2 regions of the Rudaeicoccus suwonensis genome follow, and region 2 is predicted to be linked to the other one. Evidence: predicted binding sites of a transcription regulator. Region 2 holds the regulator's gene; the other holds the start of a gene.
What was found. Region 2 encodes Rex, which represses fermentation and respiration genes when NADH is low (regulators of the CRP and FNR family bind a similar motif). Its sites were predicted from a motif close to CTTGTGAANNNNTTCACAAG; they were not measured.

Region 1: BKA23_RS01565 (geranylgeranyl reductase family protein) is a predicted target of Rex. The motif match lies at 2,039-2,058, and genes of this name have one in related genera.

The regions. Positions count from the first base shown of each region.
Region 1 covers NZ_VIVQ01000001.1:320,242-324,656, reverse strand. Annotated here, with positions in the region: gene BKA23_RS01575 (NuoB/complex I 20 kDa subunit family protein) at 1-235, opposite strand, end outside; gene BKA23_RS01570 (NADH-quinone oxidoreductase subunit A) at 297-659, opposite strand; gene BKA23_RS01565 (geranylgeranyl reductase family protein) at 709-2,022, opposite strand; gene BKA23_RS01560 (demethylmenaquinone methyltransferase) at 2,143-2,838, opposite strand; gene BKA23_RS01555 (isochorismate synthase) at 3,028-4,284, shown strand.
Region 2 covers NZ_VIVQ01000007.1:21,539-25,953, forward strand. Annotated here, with positions in the region: gene hemC (hydroxymethylbilane synthase) at 1-909, opposite strand, end outside; gene BKA23_RS17450 (glutamyl-tRNA reductase) at 906-2,207, opposite strand; gene BKA23_RS17455 (redox-sensing transcriptional repressor Rex) at 2,204-2,872, opposite strand; gene BKA23_RS17460 (glutaredoxin family protein) at 3,107-3,391, opposite strand; gene BKA23_RS17465 (lysophospholipid acyltransferase family protein) at 3,391-4,415, opposite strand, start outside.

The DNA of each region.
Region 1 (4,415 bases), on a different contig from region 2:
TCTGGCTGACCCGGCCGGCCACGATCATCAGGTCGGCCTGGCGCGGGGTGGCGCTGAAGCGCTCCATGCCGAAGCGCGCGATGTCGTAGTCGGGGGTGCCGACAGCCATCATCTCGATCGCGCAGCACGCCAGCCCGAAGGTCGCCGGCCACACCGAACTCTTCCGCATGTACCCCGCGACCTGCTCCACGGTGGTGAGCAGGAATCCGGCGGGCAGCTTCTCTTCAAGACCCATGACTAGCAAGCCCTCGCTTCGCTGTTGAAGTCGGTCACGTCGCTGGTGCGGTGCACTCGGATCAGTCCCACTCGAGGCCGCCGCGACGCCATACATAGGCGTAGGCGACGAAGACGGTCAGCACGAACAGCACCATCTCGACCAGGGCGAACAGGCCCATCCGGTCGAAGGACACCGCGAACGGGTACAGGAACACCGACTCGATGTCGAAGACGATGAACAACATCGCGGTCAGGTAGTACTTGATCGGCACGCGGCCACCGCCGTCGGCATGCGGGCTCGGCTGGATGCCGCACTCGTAGGCGTCGACCTTGGCGCGGTTGTAACGCTTGGGGCCGGTCAGCGCCGCCATACCGACCGAGAAGGCCGCGAAGACGAACCCGATGCCCGCGAAGAACAACAACGGTGCGTAGGAGTAGCTCATCGCACAGATTCCTTCCGTATGACGCTGCTGGTGCTATCGATACAGCCGCTCATGCCGCTGGCACAACCTTCGACAGGACCGACATGACGCGATCGTCCAGTTTGCCGCCGTGCTCGTCGCCGAGATTGGCCATGACCTTCAGCAAGACTTGCATCATCGTCTTGCGCGGAAGGCCGTAACGCACGGCGAACTTCATCACGTCGGGATTGCCGATCAGTTGGGCGAACAGACGGCCCACAGTGAAGTACCCACCGAGCGCGTCCTTCATCACCCGGGGGTAGGTCTGCAGCACGCGCTCACGGCCGGCGTCGTCGGTGCGCGCGAAGGCCTGCGCGACGACCTCGGCGGCCAGCCTGCCGGACTCCATCGCATAGGCGATGCCCTCGCCGTTGAACGGGTTGACCATGCCGCCGGCATCGCCGACCAGCAGGAGCCCGTCGGCGTAGTGCGGCTGCCGGTTGAAGCCCATCGGCAGCGCGGCACCGCGGATCGGACCGGTGATGGTCTCCTCGTTGTAGGTCCACTCCTCCGGCATCGTCGCGACCCATTGACGCATGACGTCCTTGTAGTCGGTGCGACCGAAAGCACTGGAGGTGTTGAGGATTCCGAGGCCGACGTTGCTGGTGCCGTCGCCGACGCCGAAGATCCAGCCATACCCGGGCAGCAGCACGCGCTTGCCGGACGGGTCGGTGGTCCACAGCTCCAACCACGACTCGAGATAGTCGTCGTCGTGGCGCGGGCTGGTGTAGTACGCACGCACCGCGACGCCCATCGGGCGGTCTTCGCGCTTCTCGCGGCCCATCGCGAGCGACAACCGCGAGGAGTTTCCGTCGGCAGCGATCACCAGCGGTGCGTGATAGGCCAGCTTGCGGCCGGTGGGGCGCTCGTCGGCACCCATCTCCTTGGCCTCGACGCCGATGATCGCGCCGGTGCGCTCGTCACGAATCGCGCCGTTGACGTTGACGCCCTCGCGCAGCCGGGCGCCGTGCTTGACGGCGTGGCGGGCCAGGATGTCGTCGAAGTCCTGGCGGGTGCGGACCAGGCCGTACGGCGGAAAGCTGGCCACGTCGGGCCAGTCCAGCTGCAGGCGCATGCCGCCGCCGATGATGCGCAGGCCCTTGTTCTTGATCCAGCCGTCGTTCTCGGGCGTCGGGATGCCGAGGGTGATCAACTCACGGACCGCGCGCGGAGTCAGGCCGTCGCCGCAGACCTTTTCACGGGGAAAGTGCGTCTTCTCCAACAGGAGGACGTCAAGGCCGGCCATGGCCAGGTAGGCAGCTGTGGCAGACCCACCCGGGCCGGCGCCGACGATGATGACGTCAGCGGTCTCGTCCGGGGCATGCGAAAGGCCGGGGAGGCTCACAGGTGAATCTTTCTAGCTTGTGAAGGACTTCACGAACCCCAGCACTGTATTCCTCGGCTCGATTGCTTCCCTACTAAGGCATTCCTAAGTGCCGAACCTGCGCGCGAGCGTCGCGCCAGGTCAGGCCGCCTTGGTGCCGCGGTGCAGTGCGACGACGCCGCCGGTGAGGTTGCGCCATTCGACCTCGGACCAACCGGCGGTCTGCAGACGGTGCGCCATACCTGCCTGGTCGGGCCAGGCCTGGATGGACTCGGCGAGATAGACGTAGGACTCGGCGTTGGAGCCGACCCGTCGCGCGATCTTGGGCAGAGCACCCATGAGGTATTCCGAGTAGACCTTGCGGAACGCACGGTTCACCGGGGTGGAGAACTCGCAGATCACGAGCACGCCGCCGGGCTTGGTGACGCGCTGGAACTCGCGCAGCGCGAGGACCGGGTCCTGAACGTTGCGCAGCCCGAAGGACATCGTCACCGCGTCGAAGACGCCGTCGGCGAACGGCAGGCGCATCGCGTCGGAGGCAGTGAACGCCAGGTCGGGGCGACGCTTCTTGCCCTGTCGCAGCATCCCGAGGGAGAAGTCGGCCGGCACGACGTGCGCACCGCGGGCGTCGAAGGGCTCGCTGCTCGTGCCCGTGCCCGCGGCGATGTCGAGGACGATGTCACCAGGTCGCGGATCGACCGCGTCGAGCACCACCTTGCGCCAGCGCCGGTCCTGGCCGAGGGACAGCACGTCGTTGGTCAGGTCGTAGCGCGCAGCGACGTCGTCGAACATCCGGGCGACTTCGGCGGGGCGCTTGTCGAGCGTGGCGCGATTCATAGGCGCCATCCTCGCGCATGGCCGCTGTGCCATGCCTTGGCCCATCCTGTCGGGTCGGTATGACGAGGCTCGTTCCGCGCGGCGGCGGGCTGAAGGTGGTGCGGTCGGGCGCAGTCAGGTGCGGCGGTCGGCACCGGGCACGTGATGCTGATCGCCGGATCCGCGGGCGTAGTGTTGCCGGTCGTGACCATGCCGCTCCTTGCTTCGAGTTCGCCGCTGGTGGTGCGCACCCGGCGGATCGCCGACCCGGGCGATCTCGTCGCCCTGCTGCCTGCCGGTGCCGAACACCCCGTGACCTGGTTGCGCGAAGGCGACGGTTTCGTCGGGTGGGGACGAGCGGCGGCAATCCACACGACGGGCACCTCGCGGTTCGCCGATGCCGAAGCCTGGTGGCGCGACCTGGTCGACAGTGCAGTGGTGCGGGCCGAGGTCAGCCTGCCGGGTTCCGGCCTGGTCGCGGTCGGCTCGTTCGCGTTCTCCGCGGCCTCCCCCGCCGGCGGGATCCTGCATGTGCCGAGCACGGTGGTGGGGCGACGTGACGGCGTCTCGTGGGTCACCACCGTCAGTGCTCCGGCCCATCTGCCGGGCGAGGTCCAACTTCGCCGGAGCGCGCCACCGTCGGCTCCGGTGGTCACCGGTTCCCACGACGGCGCACTGACCGGTGAGCAATGGACCGAGGCGGTCGCCGCCGCCGTGTCGCGCATCCAGCGTGGCGATCTGGACAAGGTCGTCATGGCAAGGGACATCGTGATCGACACCGGCACGGCGATCGATCCACGCCACCTGCTGGGCCGACTGGCAGCGGCATACGACAACACGTGGACCTACAGCGTCGACGGGCTGATCGGGGCGACCCCGGAGATGCTGCTGCGCCGCGAGAAGGGGCTGGTCACCTCGCGAATCCTGGCCGGCACGATTCGCCGCACCGGCGACGACGAGCACGACCTGGCGCTTGCCGGCTCGCTCGCGCGGTCGAGCAAGGACCTGGAGGAGCACGAGTACGCCGTCCGTTCGGTCGCCGACGCGCTCCGGCCGCACTGCTCGTCGATGAATGTCCCAGAGTCGCCGTTCGTGCTGCACCTGCCCAACGTCATGCACCTGGCGACGGATGTCGCAGGGGTGTTGCACGAAGACGTGTCCTCGCTGGACCTCGCCGCGTCACTGCACCCGTCCGCCGCGGTGTGTGGGACGCCGACGCTGTCAGCGCGCGACGTGATCGCCGAGCTGGAGCAGATGGACCGCGGGCGGTATGCCGGGCCGGTCGGCTGGATCGACGCCGACGGTGATGGCGAGTGGGGTATCGCGCTGCGCTGCGGGATCATCGAAAGCTCTTCCCGGATAAGACTTTTCGCGGGTTGCGGCATCGTCGCGGGTTCCGAGCCGAGTGCAGAACTGGCCGAGTCCGAGGCCAAACTGCTGCCCATGCGGCACGCCTTGGGCGAGTAATTCCGCGAGCCGCCGCTACGGCGACCCCCGCGCCCCGTGCGGTCCAACCGTCGAGTGCGTCAGTGTTTCGTCGGCGCTACGTCTTGCGTCGGTCGCGATCGCGCGGCGCGCGTCAACAGATTGCCAATTTA
Region 2 (4,415 bases):
CATCGCGTCACGAGCCCCGTCCTGCAAGAGCACCTGGGCGAGTTGCTCACCCAGCTGCTGAGCGGTTTCGACCGGGCCGGTCACCGACCGGCGCAGATCGAAACTGCCATCGGTGCGGCCGACGAAGGACCGCAACGAAATCTCAAGGGAGCCGTCGAGCTCCTCCGACACCTCGGCGAGCGCACCGATGGGTGCTGAGCAGCCGGCCTCGAGTGCGCACAACAGGGCACGTTCGGCGGTGACCGCGGCACGGGTGTCGGCGTGGTCGAGAGCCGCCACGGCTACAGCCAGTTCGGCATCGTCGCTGCGGATCTCGAGGGCAAGCGCACCCTGTCCGGGCGCGGGCAGCATCTGCACCGGCTCGAGGGTCTCGGTGATCTCGGCGGCCCGGCCCAGCCGCACCAAGCCGGCGCGCGCCAGGATGACGGCGTCGACCTCTCCGGAGGTGACCAGGCCGATACGGGTGTCGACATTGCCGCGGATCGCGCGGACCTGCACGCCCAGCCCGAGCGCCGCCAGCTGCGCCTCGCGGCGCGGTGATCCGGTGCCGATGACAGCACCCTCGGGCAGTTCTCCCAGGGTGAGTCCGTCGCGCGCAACCAGCGCGTCGCGGGCATCCTCACGTGCAGGGATCGCGGCGATCGTGAGTCCGTCATACGGCAGGACGGGCAGATCCTTCAGCGAGTGGACCGCGAGATCGATGCGGCCGGTGAGCAGAGCGTGACGTATGGCGGTGGCAAAGACCCCCGTGCCACCCATGCTCACCAGCGGCGCGAGATTGGTGTCACCCTCGGTGACGATCTCGACCAGCTCGACCTCGTGGCCGAGCGCCCGCAACTGGTCGGCGACCAGTCCCGACTGCGTGGTCGCCAGGTGGCTGCGGCGGGTGCCGAGACGGATGCGAGTCATCGCACGCCTCCGTCCGGCGGCAGAGTCGGGATGGCGGCTACCCGCGTCTGGTGCGGGTCGAGGTCGAACAACGTGCGCAACAGCGCGGCGTAGTCCTGACCGCCCTGCTCCTCACCGGCCAGCTGCTTGATACGCACGGTCGGGGTGTGCAGGATCTTCTCGACGACGCGGTGGATGGTCATCTGCACCTGCGCGGCGTCGGCTTCGGACAGGTCGATGCGCTGCCCCAGCCGGCCGAGTTCGAGGGCGACGACGTCGGCGGCGCGAGCACGCAGCGCGGCCACGGTCGGCGCGACGGCGGCGGCCCTGCGGCCCACCAGAAATTCGGCGACCTCGGCGGTCACCAGGTCTTCAACCGCACGCACCTGGGCGCGCTCGTCGGCATCGGCTGCACTCACGGCACCGAGGTCTTCGAGTGACAGCAAGGTGATGCCGGGCAGCGCAGCGAGTGCCGGGTCGATGTCGCGGGGCAGGGCCAAGTCGATGAGCACCCGAGCGCGGTCGCTGGAGGTCACCGTCGCGGCATCCAGCACGTGACCCACTGCCCCGGTGCACGACACGATGATGTCGGCGCCGGTCACGGCGTCGGCCAGCTCGTCCCACCCACGGGCCACACCAGCGGTCGCCTCGGCAAGGCGCTGCGCCTTGGCCGCGGTGCGGTTGATGACGGTCAGGCCACCGACACCGGCACGCGCCAGCGTGTGCGCGGACAACCCGCTCATCGCGCCGGCACCGATCACCAGCGCCTGCTGATGACCGAGGTCACCGAGGACGGCCTGCGCCTGCAGCAGCGAACGCTCGACGAGAGAGCGGCTCACGGTGTCGATGTCGGTCTCGGCGTGCACGCGCTTGCCGACGCGCAATGCCTGCTGCAGCAGTGCCGACAATGCCGGGCCGAGATGCGCACCTTCCTGGGCCAGGCTCAGCGCCGAGCGCAGTTGGCCCAGGATCTGGCTCTCGCCGACCGCCATCGAGTCGAGACCGGCCGCCACGTGGAAGACGTGTGCGACGGCGCGGTCCTCGAAGTGCACGTAGAGGTGGTCACGCAGCTCGTGGACCGGGATTCTCGTTGCGGCTGCGAAGGATTCGGTGATCGAGGTGACTGCGCCGTGGAAGGTGCCGACCTCGGCATACACCTCGATGCGATTGCAGGTCGACAGAACGACGGCCTCGCCGACGTGCTCGTTGGTGTCGAGGGCCTGTGCGAGTTCGTGCACCTGCTCCGGCGACAGCACGGCACGTTCGAGAAGGTCGACATCGCACGTGCGGTGCGAGATGCCGATGACGATCAGACTCATCGTGCCTCCTTCAGGGAGGTCTCGTCGCCGCGGCCTCGTTCTTCATGGAAGGCCAGAATCTGCAGCTCGGTGGCGAGGTCGACCTTGCGGACCTCGACACCCTCGGGCACGGTCACCATGCACGGTGCGAAGTTGAGGATCGAGCGCACCCCGACGGCGACGGCCTGGTCGGCGGCGGCTTGTGCTGCCTCGGGTGGTGTGGCCAGCACCGCGATGATGCTCTCGGGGGCTTCGACCGCGAGCATCGCGAAGTCGATGACACGCAGGCCGGCGATGGTGGTGCCGACGATGGCGGGATCCTGGTCGACCAACCAGCGCACCTTGAACCCGCGCGTGGCGAAGCCGCTGTATGACGCGAGCGCGTGGCCCAGGTTGCCCATGCCGATGATGGCCACGGACCAGTCGTGATGCAGGCCCAGCTCTCGGGAGATCTCCTCCGACAGGCGTGTGACGTCATACCCGACACCACGCACGCCATACGAGCCCAGGTGGGAGAGATCCTTGCGCAGACCGGCCGAGCGCACTCCCGCGGCTTCGGCGAGCTCCTCCGACGAGACCAGATCGACGTCGCGGGAATGGAACGAGCGGAGGGCACGAAGGTAGACCGGTAGCCGAGCCACGGTGGCTTCGGGAATATCCCGACGGGCGGCTGGGGCGGTGCTCACTGGCGCTCCGACTCCTCTTCCGAATGGGCCGACGTATATCAAACGCCCGACACCAGAGGATCACTGACCCCCAGACTCTAGGTCTTTGTGAACAGACGCACAAAGTCGCGTTCTAGGGACAAAAGTGCTAGTGCGACGCGTGCGAAGCCGCTGAGCGGTTGCTGTGCGTCAGATCGGCGAACCTCCCACGGTCGCGACGACCCCTCGCCGGACGCGGCGGCGGCGCCGAAAGACTCAGGCGAGAGCGGCGCGCAACCGGGTCTCGTCGACCCGCCAGAAGTCGTGCTGCCGGCCATCGACCAAGGTGACCGGGATCTGCTCGGCATACCTGCTCATCAGCTCGGGATCGGTGAGGATGTCGAGCTCCCGCCAGCCCACGCCGGTGTCCGCCGCGACTCGCTCGATGACGACCCGTGCGTCGTCACAGAGGTGGCAGCCGGGCTTGCCGATGAGGGTGATCCGCGGCGTCACCTCGGTCGCTGCAGCCGGTGCCGAGGTTCGACGTGCACGCCCGAACATCAGAAGAAGACCGAACGACGTTGCATGAGAAGCGAATACAACGACTGCTGAATCGTCTCGCGCACCTGATCGGTGAGTTCGAAGACCAGCATCGGGTCTTCGGCTCCGGCCGTGCCGAAGCCGGCGGTCTCGATCGGTGCCCCGAACTCGATGATCCACTTGCTCGGCAGCGGGATGAGTCCGGCGAGCCCGAGGAACGGGAACGTGGGGGTGACCGGGAAGTATGGCGTGCCGAGCAGCCGGGCCAGGCCCTTGAGGTTGCCGATGAGCGGGTAGATCTCCTCGGCGCCCACGATCGAGCACGGGATGATCGGCGCACCGCTGCGCATCGCCGCCGACACGAAACCGCCGCGGCCGAACCGCTGCAGGCGGTAGCGCTCCGAGAACGGCTTGCCGACGCCCTTGAAACCTTCAGGCCAGACGGCCACGAGTTCACCGGATTTCAGCAACCGTTCGGCGTCGGCGTTGGCGGCCAGCGTCGTGCCGGCCCGTCGACTGAGCTGACCGACCACCGGTGAGGAGAACACCAGGTCGGCACCGAGCATCCGCACGTGACGGTGCTGCGGGTGTTCGTCGTGGATCGCGACCTGGGTCATGAGTCCGTCGATCGGCAGCGTGCCGGAGTGGTTTGCGACGACCAGCGCCGAGCCATCGGCCGGGATGTTCTCGATGCCGCGCACCTCGACGCGGAACCAGCGCCGATAGAGCGGTCGCAGCAGCGGCAGCCACACCTGGTCGGTGAAATCGGAGTCGAAGCCGAAGTCGTCGATGTCGTAGTCGCCGGTGAGCCGCCGCCGCACGAACGCCAGAGCCTGCGCGATGCGCTGCTCGAGATCGTCGCCGCTCATGCCGACCGCGGCGCCTGCGGTGCGCAGGATCGTGACCAGTCCGCCGATGGCGGCCTCGATCTCGCTCGTGCCGGGCATGGCCGCCGGCTGTGGCATCGGTTCGTCGTCGCAGGGGTCGGGCACGGCATACAGCCCGCGTTCGCTGCTTGCGGCGTGGGCGGCATCGCTGATCCGCC